DNA from 3 places in the Haloleucobacter albus genome. Region 2 is predicted to be linked to each of the others. Evidence: predicted binding sites of a transcription regulator. Region 2 holds the regulator's gene; each other region holds the start of a gene.
The links. The regulator LexA, encoded in region 2, represses DNA repair genes until DNA is damaged. The targets are predictions, from matches to a motif close to TGTTCNNNNTGTGTTCNG.
Positions count from the first base shown of each region.

Region 1 (3,267 bases), on a different contig from region 2:
GGCACGAGGGGCTTTCAGCCTTTCCGGGCGGTGGTGGTGGCGGGTGGCGCCATATCTTTTTCATGCCCGAAGACACTGCGCCCGCCATAGCTGGCGGAGCGCTGGCGCTCCCTTGCGATATGGGTATCCAGATCCGGCCCTGTGGCGGTACGTTCCATCTGCCGGGCTTGTGCATCCAGACGGCGTATGGCCTCCAGCTTCTCATCCTGCCCCAGCCGTGCCGCCTCCATGGCGGATTTCAGCACGGTGATGGTCTGGTCATATACTTTCAGGGGCACGGCGAAGGGCTGCCTGTCCTTGCCGCCATGGGCGAGGGAGAAGCGGGCGGGGTCCGCAAACCGGCAAGGCGCGCCATGCACCACCTCGGCCACCATGGCGAGGGATTCCACCGTGCGCGCCCCGACGCCGGGCACCAGCAGCAGATCCGCGAAATCCTTCGGCCCCCTGTCAGCCGCAGCGGCCAGTGCGCCATGCAGGCGGCGGATCATCACATCGCCGCTGCGCACATCATGATGTTCCGGCATGATGAGATGCGGTAAAAAGGGAGCGTCCGGTGGTGCGGCGACAGTAGCGGGTTTGCCCTTCAGCCGGCGGATTTCATCCGCAATCCCATCCGGCCCCAGCGCGTGCAGCAGATCCAGCTGGCTCACGCGCGAGGCTTTGGCGCGGGCATCCGTCAGGTTGACAATATTGCCGCCCCGCTGGCCCTCAATGGCGCTGTGCGGGCTTTCCACAAAGCTCTTCAGCCCCTCCGAAAGCCAGTGATAGCGCCGGGCCAGCCGGTTTTGCCCGTTCATACCCTGCTGGATGACAACCCATTTGCCATCATTCGCCAGAATGAAGCCGTGCAGATACAGATCAAAACCGTCCTGCACCGCCGCGCTGTCCACCTTGGCGACAAGGCGGCTGGCCTGCCCCAGCGCCGTGCCATCCAGCCCGGTGCGCAAGCCGATATCCAGCAATTCCTGCGGGGTATTGCGAGAATGGCGTCCCCGGCCGCCGCATACATGCAGGCCCAGTTCGCCGGACAGTGGCGTGAGGCCTCGCTTCAGCGCCCCGACCACGCTGGTGGTGATGCCGGAGGAGTGCCAGTCCATCCCCATTACCGCCCCAAAGGATTGAAACCAGAAGGGGTGTGAAAGACGGCGCAGAAATTCATCGCGCCCGTAATGATGCACGATGGCTTGGGTAATCACCGCCCCCAGCCGCGCCATGCGCTGGCCCAGCCATGCCGGCACGCGGCCATGATGCAGGGGCAGATCGGCACTGCCGGCGCGCCGGGCCATGGGACGTTCTCCTCACGAAAAATCATGTACGAAACAGGAACATTTATAGCATTTCCTGAGTGCCACACGCCATGAGGTTTTTGCACGGCGGCTCATCGCTTTCATTCTTTCCATGGTAACACTATGGAATATCAGGAAAATATATATGTTTTCATGATATCGTATTGTCTTGTCAGGATTTCGCTCAATATTGACCTTGCCTGAAGTTGTGAAACTGGCCCATGCTTTCAGATGCGGGCTATGGGGTGTTGAGGTTTCAAGGTCATTTCGCCTAAACAACGGGGTGAATACGTTGTGAGGCGTGTGCGCATCCATATTCCGCCTGTTCGTGCAAGATGGCGGCATATCGAAGACATGATGTGCCCGTGAAATAGGAGGCGGTGATGGGTCTGCGCAGCAAGCTGAGGGTGCAACCGGGCAGCAAGGTTCGGCTGAAAGACATTGATGCGTCCTTTCATGGGGATTACACCTCCGCCGAGCATGCCAAGGAAGATTTGGACAAGAATGTCGCCCGCATGACGGAGCTTCAGGAGAAGCTCTATGGCGAGAAGAAACATGCGTTGCTAATTGTACTTCAGGGGATCGACAGCGCCGGCAAGGATGGTACCTGCTGGCATGTGTTGCGGGCCATGAACCCCCAGGGCACGCAGGTGAAGGGCTTCAAGCAACCCACAGAGGAAGAGCTGGCGCATGATTTTTTGTGGCGCGTGCATCCGCATGTGCCGGGGCTGGGGCAGGTTGGGGTGTTCAACCGCTCCCATTATGAAGATGTGCTGGTGGTGCGCGTGCACGATCTGGTGCCGAAATCCATATGGTCTGAGCGCTATGAGCTGATTAATGATTTCGAGAAGATGCTCACCCAGCACAATGTGACCATCCTCAAATTCTTCCTTTATATCTCGCCGGAAGAACAGCTCAGTCGCTTCCGCCAACGGCTGGATGACCCTGCGCGTCAATGGAAAATCAGTGAGGCGGATTACAAGGAACGTGATTACTGGGATCAGTACATCGCAGCCTATGAGGATATGCTGGAGAGATGTTCCACCCCGCATGCGCCATGGTACATTATCCCCTCCAACCATAAATGGTATCGCAATCTGGCGGTCTCGCATGTCATCGGCAAGACATTGGAAGACATGAAGCTGAAGCTGCCAGAGCCGACGGTGAATCTGGATGATATTCGCCGCAAATATCATGCGGCTGTGGAAAAAAGCCGTGGCGGGAACTGACTGTTCTGCATGACCCGCCACAAGATGGAATGATATGGGGGCGGCATTATTGTGCCGCTCTCAATTGTTGGGCGGTGTTCTGCATCGCCCTTGAAATGGCGAATGCGAATGGACGCAACCCTACTGATTTTCCTGCTCGTTTATGTCGCCATGGGCTTTGGCAAGCTGCCAGGCTTCAAGGTGGACAGGACGGGCGCGGCTGTGGTTGGCGCCCTGGCCATGATGGCCGTGGGCAGCATCACTTCCAAACAGGCATGGGAATCGATTGATTATCAGAGCGTCGGCATGTTGTTCGGCCTCATGGTGGTGTCTGCGGCGTTCGGAGTTTCCGGATTTTATGCCTGGACGGCCCAGCGCGTGGCGACATTGCCTGTCAATTCCCCCACGCTTCTGGGGGTGCTCGTCATTGTGGCGGGCGTGCTTTCCGCATTGCTGACGAATGATGTGGTGGTGGTGGCCATGGTGCCACTGCTGGTTTCGCTGACCCTGGCGCGGGGGCTGAACCCGGTGCCCTTTTTGCTGGCCTTCTGCTTCGCGGCCAATGCCGGCTCTGTCGGTACGCTGATCGGCAGCCCGCAAAACATGATTGCGGCGCAGGGGCTTGGCCTCTCCTTCACGGGCTTCATGCAGGTGGCTTTGGTGCCCGCCATTCTTTCCCTGCCCATCGTGTGGGGGCTGGTAGCCTTCATGTATCGCGGGCGCTGGACGCTGCCCGCCAGCTCCGGGGCCGGAAACCCGACCCCAGCCTATGC
Region 1 is NZ_JBQWAS010000022.1:233,025-236,291, forward strand. It holds gene ACT6QH_RS06525 (DUF763 domain-containing protein) at 15-1,286, opposite strand; gene ACT6QH_RS06530 (polyphosphate kinase 2 family protein) at 1,670-2,515, shown strand; gene ACT6QH_RS06535 (ArsB/NhaD family transporter) at 2,624-3,267, shown strand, end outside.
Region 1: a site for LexA is predicted at 1,311-1,328, ahead of ACT6QH_RS06525 (DUF763 domain-containing protein). Genes of this name have one in related genera too.

Region 2 (3,267 bases):
ATACTTTCCATCTCAGGCCTGCACATGGCCATGGTCGCCGGCACATTGTTTGCTCTGGTACGAGGCGGTTTGGCGTTGTTCCCAAGTCTGGCATTAGGCTGGCCGATCAAGTCCGTTGCGGCACTCGTGGCGCTTGCGGGTGGGGCCTTCTACCTGGCATTGTCGGGAAATGAGGTGCCGGCACAGCGGTCCTTCATCATGACGGGGCTTGTCTTGATCGGCGTGATCGCTGGACGACAGGCGCTGACATTACGAACCGTTGCGGTTGCCTTTTTCTGTGTATTGGTGCTGACGCCGGAAGCCTTGCTTGAACCCGGCACGCAAATGTCCTTTTCAGCCACTTTAGCCTTGGTGGCCGGTTATCAGTGGCTGCGTCCCTATCTCTCATATCCTCGCCCGGAAGGGTGGGGGGCGCAGATCATCTGGTTCATGCTGGCCTTTATGGGCGGCCTTGCAATCACATCCATTCTTGCAGGGGTGGCGACAGCTCCTTATGGGGCCTTCCATTTTCAGCGCGCATCGACTTATGGTCTGCTCTCCAATCTGGCTGCGATGCCCGCTGTTTCTCTGTTGGTCATGCCCTTCGGATTGATTGGCGTGCTGCTCATTCCTTTTGGCTGGGATTCTATCGCCTGGCCCGTCATGGGGTTTGGCATCGAAGTTATGATTGCCGTTTCTGAGTGGTGCGCGAATTTGCCGGGAGCAGATATCCCTGTTACATGGATCAATACAGCCAATTTGTTGCTGATAACACTGGCTCTTCTGCTGCTCTCAATACCTCAGGGGCTGCTGAAGTTGTGTGCTTTGCCGTTTTTGTGTGTAGCTGTATTTGCTACAACCTCACCAGAGCACCCGGACATCCTGATTGCCCCGAATACACACACGATTGCGGTGCGAGGAGAAGATGGAAAACTTTCCATTCTGAATGCGCCGCGCGCTCGCATGTTTGCAGAGCAATGGCTGAACCGTGAGGGTGACAGACGCGCTCTTGATGATCCGGCACTGGCCTCGTCATTTTCTTGCGATCACCTTGGTTGCGTCGCCACACTAAAAGATAGAGGTGTATTGGCTGTTTCACACAATCCAGTCAGCTTGGAAGCCGACTGCCTGCTCGCCTCTATTGTGGTGACGGAGCACATGCCTCCAGGGGATTGCCCTGCGCGGGTTATCACTGCGCAGAATCTGGAACAGACAGGTACACTCGCTCTGTATCATGATGCTGAGACAGGGTGGCGTGAGCGGGCCAGTCGTTCCATGTCACAAAGCCGCCCATGGCAACCCTACCATGCATTGCCACCCACCACTGTTCTTCCCTTCGTGGAAAGTGAAGTGGATATTTTAAGTGCAGAGCTTTGGGTGCCATAGAAATGATGAGGGGGCTCATCATCAATAACGTCGCATCAAGCCGACAAGTCGTCCTTGTATCTGTACGCGGTCTGGTCCGAAGATACGGGTTTCATAAGCCGGATTTGCAGCCTCAAGAGCAATTGAGGCCCCTTTCTTGCGCAAACGCTTCAGAGTCGCTTCCTCATCATCAATCAGTGCGACGATAATATCTCCGGTATCCGCCGTCTGGCATTTGCGGATCAGAACCGTATCTCCATCCAGAATGCCAGCCTCAATCATGCTGTCACCGCGCACTTCCAGAGCATAATGCTCACCAGAGCCCAGCATTTCAGGCGGGACATGGAGGGTGTTGCTACGGTTCTGGATTGCAGAAATTGGGGTGCCGGCAGCAATCCGCCCCATAAGCGGCACGGCAACGCCTTCAGGAGATGCCTCTTCAGCATTCTCTGATGGTGGGCGGACACGGCCAAGATTGCCCTCAATGACAGAAGGGGAGAAGCCGCGTGCCGGCGAGCGCCCTGCGAGGCTCGGCGTCACAGTTTCCGGCAGCCGAACAACCTCAAGTGCGCGCGCACGGTTGGGCAGGCGGCGAATGAAACCTCTCTCTTCCAAAGCCGTAATGAGACGGTGAATGCCGGATTTGGAGCGCAGATCCAGCGCATCCTTCATTTCATCAAAAGAAGGTGGCACACCTGTTTCCGTCACGCGTTCATGTATGAAGCGCAGCAATTCATACTGCTTGCGTGTCAGCATCTTCGGCCCCCGCTCTAGTGGCTGGAGCATGAACATATGCTGATCATATGAATCTCCAGCCATGAGTTAGCGAAACAAATCGGGAACAAGACTTATCTGTTCCAGATTTGTTTCGCAAGGGTGAAGATGGGGTTAAAGGCACCTAATCGCTGAAAGGGAGAATCTCGCAGCTATCACCAGCCTGTGCCGCGCAAGCATGGGGCGGTCGCACCAGAAGACAGTTTGATGTGGCCAGAAGGCTTAGCATGGCGCTGTCTTGCGTGCTGGCCGGTGTGACCTGGAGGGCGCCATCCGCATCGGCCCTGAAAGTGGCACGCATGAAATCGCGGCGCGGGCCATTGGGCGGCATGTCTACGGCAAGGCGGGCAACAGTGGTTTCTGGTCCTGTTGTCTCTTCGCCCTGCATGGCCCTCAGAAGTGGCGCCATGAACAAGATGGAGCAGACATGAGAGGAGACCGGGTTGCCGGGCAAACCCAGGCACAAGACTTGGCCGCGGCTACCAAACATCAGGGGCTTTCCGGGTTTCAAAGCCAGTTTGTGCAGATGCAGTTCCACGCCTTCCGCACGCATGGCCGGGGCGACAAGATCATGCTCTCCAACAGATGCGCCGCCGGAAGAGATGAAAAGATCGAAACCTCCCCCTGTACCGTGAGAAACGGCCGCTCGAATCTGCTCCATATCATCAGGCACGATGCCGAGATCGGTGACATCCGCCCCGAGTTTATGTGCGAGCGCGGCCAAGCCGAAAGCATTGGATACAACAATTTCGGCATCTGAGCCGCGCCCTTTTCCGGGCAAAACCAATTCATCACCTGTCTGCAACAGGGCGACCCGGGGGCGTCGCGTGACCGGGACCGTGGCATGGTCCATCGCTGCGGCGAGCATGATATCCCGCGCGGTCAATCTGCGTCCGGCCCTTAAACCCGGCATGCCGGCTTGAAAGTCAGCCCCCATCTTGCGCACATTCTGGCCGCTTTGGCGAAAGCTATTGATTGTGACGCAACGATCAATCCGATGGGTATCTTCCTGAATGACGACACTGTCCGCCCCGGCAGGCATGACGCCTCCGGTGAAAATGCGGACAGCTTCTCCAGTCTTCAGAATACCTTCAAAAGGGCGCCCGGCAGCAGATTCGCCAATAATCTGCAAATCCACGGGGGAAAGAG
Region 2 is NZ_JBQWAS010000020.1:30,856-34,122, forward strand. It holds gene ACT6QH_RS04190 (ComEC/Rec2 family competence protein) at 1-1,365, shown strand, start outside; gene lexA (transcriptional repressor LexA) at 1,387-2,100, opposite strand; gene ACT6QH_RS04200 (molybdopterin molybdotransferase MoeA) at 2,243-3,267, opposite strand, start outside.

Region 3 (3,267 bases), on a different contig from region 2:
GCGATAGAGCGGCGGCACAGCCAGATAAAGATGGCCATGCTCTATCAATTTCGGCATCTGCCGGAAGAAATAGGTGACGAGAAGGGAGGCGATGTGGGCACCATCCACATCCGCATCGGTCATGATGATGACCTTCTCGTAGCGCAGATCGGCTTCTCGATAATGGCTGAGAGTACCGCAGCCCAGCGCCTGGCCAAGGTCTGTCAGCTGCTGGTTCTGGGCCAGCTTGTCGCGTCCGGCACTGGCGACATTCAAAATCTTGCCGCGCAGAGGCAACACCGCCTGTGTCTTGCGATCCCGCGCCTGCTTGGCGGAGCCGCCGGCCGAGTCGCCCTCCACCAGAAACAGTTCTGAGCCCGTGGCGTCTGTATTGGAACAGTCGGCCAGCTTGCCGGGCAGGCGCAGCTTGCGCACGGCGGTCTTGCGGGCAACTTCCTTTTCCTGCTTGCGGCGCAGGCGTTCTTCGGCCCGGTCAATCACATGGTCCAGCAGGCGGGTGGCCTGTGCCGGATTGGCCGCGAGCCAGTGATCGAACGGGTCTCTCAGGGCGCTTTCAACAATGCGTGCGGCCTCTGTTGTGGCGAGGCGATCCTTGGTCTGGCCCTGGAATTCCGGTTCGCGCACAAAGACGGAGAGCATGGCTGAACAGCCAGCCATCACATCATCGCCGGTGATGATGCCGCCGCGCTTGCCGTGGCCGGAGCGTTCTGCATGGTCTCGCAGGCCTTTCAGCAGCACGGCGCGCAGGCCATTTTCATGGGTGCCACCATCCGGCGTGGGAATGGTGTTGCAGTAGGAATCAATGCTGCCATCGGCCCCCGCCAGCCAGGCGACGGCCCATTCCACGGAGCCATGGCCGCCCTTTTTTTGCAAACGGCCGGCAAAAATATCCGGATGCACCAGCGTGTGGCCGGTAATCTCGCTGGCGAGATAGTCCTTCAGACCATCAGGGAAGCGGAAGACGGTCTTGGCGGGAATATCGCCATCCGGCTTCAGCAGGGTTTCTTCACAATTCCAGCGGACTTCCACGCCGCCGAACAGATAGGCCTTGGAACGGGCCATGCGGAACACACGCGCCGGCTCGAACCGGGCGCTGTCGCCGAAAATTTCCGGGTCGGGGTGGAAACGCACACGGGTGCCGCGGCGGTTGTTGATGCGCCCCACCTCCTCAAGCGGGCCTTGCGGAAGACCGCGCGAGAAGGTTTGCCGGTAGAGAGTCTGGTTGCGGGCAACCTCCACCTCCAGCACATCAGAGAGCGCGTTGACCACAGAAACGCCCACGCCATGCAGGCCGCCGGAGGTTTCATAAACCTGGCTGTCGAATTTGCCGCCGGCATGCAGCGTGGTCATGATGACTTCGAGCGCTGACTTGCCGGGAAATTTCGGGTGGTCCTCAACCGGAATGCCACGGCCATTATCGGAGACGGAGAGGAAGCCATCAGCCGAGAGCTGCACCTCGATGAAGGTGGCATGGCCGGCGACAGCCTCGTCCATCGCATTGTCGATGATCTCGGCGAAGAGATGGTGCAGGGCCTTCTGATCCGTGCCGCCAATATACATGCCGGGGCGACGGCGCACGGGCTCCAGCCCCTCCAGCACCTCGATATGCGCGGCGGTATATTCGCTTGCCATGGTGGGCACGCTGACAGGCGCCTTCGATCGCGCCGGGCGGGATGAGCCGGCGGCCTTGGGGCTGGCGGATGGGGCGGCGAAAAGATCGTCGGACTCGGACATGGACCTCGAAAGCCGAATAGAAGCCTGAGCAGGCACAACAGCAGCCTTTCCGGCCATGCCGGAGAGTGCCATTCCACTTCTGCCATGTGACCCTTAACAAGTGAAACTTAACAAGGGCCAGCAGGCGGAGGGAATCTGTGCCTGAAAGCACCATTTTGGCATGAAAGCTCTCTCAGGCCGAGTCTCATGCGGAACAAAAAGAAAACAAATTCTGGGTCAGTTGGCGGGCAGAACTGGAACTGGCCTGCGGCTTGTGCTTTCGTCTGGTGTGGGAAGAGTGTAGATAGCCTTACCCGGCGCAGATACGCTGACGCGCGCCGGAGGAGAATGGAGAGAGGACAATGGCTGAAGCAAAGGCGAAAATCGCGGTTCTAGGCGCTTCCGGTTACACCGGCGCCGAACTGGTGCGCCTGCTGCTGCGCCATCCGCGAGTGGAGCTTGTTGCGCTGACGGCGGACCGGAAGGCCGGTCTGTCCATGGCAGAGGTCTTTCCCCAGTTTGCTCCCTATGATCTGCCCCGGCTGACCACCATTGATGAGGTGGATTATTCCGGCATTGATCTGGTGTTCTGCGCTTTGCCCCATGGCACCACGCAGCAGGTTATCCAGAAACTTCTGGCAACTTACCCGAAGCTCAGGATCGTGGATCTTTCGGCCGATTTCCGGCTGAAGGATCCGGGGGCCTATGAGCAGTGGTATGGCCACCCCCATGCGGCGCTGGAATTGCAGAAGGAAGCAGCCTTCGGGCTGGTGGAGATCTACCGGGAAGATATTCGCAAGGCGCGCCTTGTGGCCAATCCGGGCTGCCACACCACCACGTCCATTCTGCCAGTGGTGCCGCTGCTGGAAGCCGGTGCGATCGACCCGGAAACCATCGTGGTGGATTCCAAGACGGGCATGTCCGGGGCAGGGCGTGCGGCGAAGGAGGCCATGCTGTTCTCCGAGGTTTCGGAGGGCATTCATGCCTATTCCGCCAGCGGCCACAGGCATATGGGTGAGCTGGACCAGGAATATTCCAAGGCGGCCGGGCGGCCGGTTACGCCCATGTTCGTGCCCCATCTGGTGCCGATGAACAGGGGTATTTATGCCAGCATCTATGTGCGCACCACGGGTGGCACGGCTGAAGACCTGCATGGCGTGCTGGCCAGCTTCTACAAGAATGAGCCTTTCGTGCATGTGCTGCCCATGGGGCAGGTGCCGCAGTCGCGCCACGTGCGCGGTTCCAACATGGTGTTTCTCGGTGTGGTGGCAGACCGGGTGCCGGGCCGGGCCATCGTCTTTTCCACCATCGACAATCTGGTGAAGGGCGCATCCGGGCAGGCGGTGCAGAACATGAACCTGGTGCTGGGCTTTGCGGAAACGGATGGCTTGCAGCAAGTGGCGCTGATGCCCTGAGGCATCTGCCTTTCCAGTCTGGAACAGAAAAGGGCGCTCCCATGGGGCGCCCTTTTTTATTGCCTGTGCCGCGAGGCTGTGGAGCCCCTCTTCCGCATCAGGAGGTGCGGGAGAGGGGCGTCGCCTCAGCGGGCGACGA
Region 3 is NZ_JBQWAS010000029.1:12,026-15,292, reverse strand. It holds gene parE (DNA topoisomerase IV subunit B) at 1-1,734, opposite strand, end outside; gene argC (N-acetyl-gamma-glutamyl-phosphate reductase) at 2,076-3,128, shown strand; gene ACT6QH_RS12575 (OmpA family protein) at 3,254-3,267, opposite strand, start outside.
Region 3: a site for LexA is predicted at 1,924-1,941, ahead of parE (DNA topoisomerase IV subunit B). Genes of this name have one in related genera too.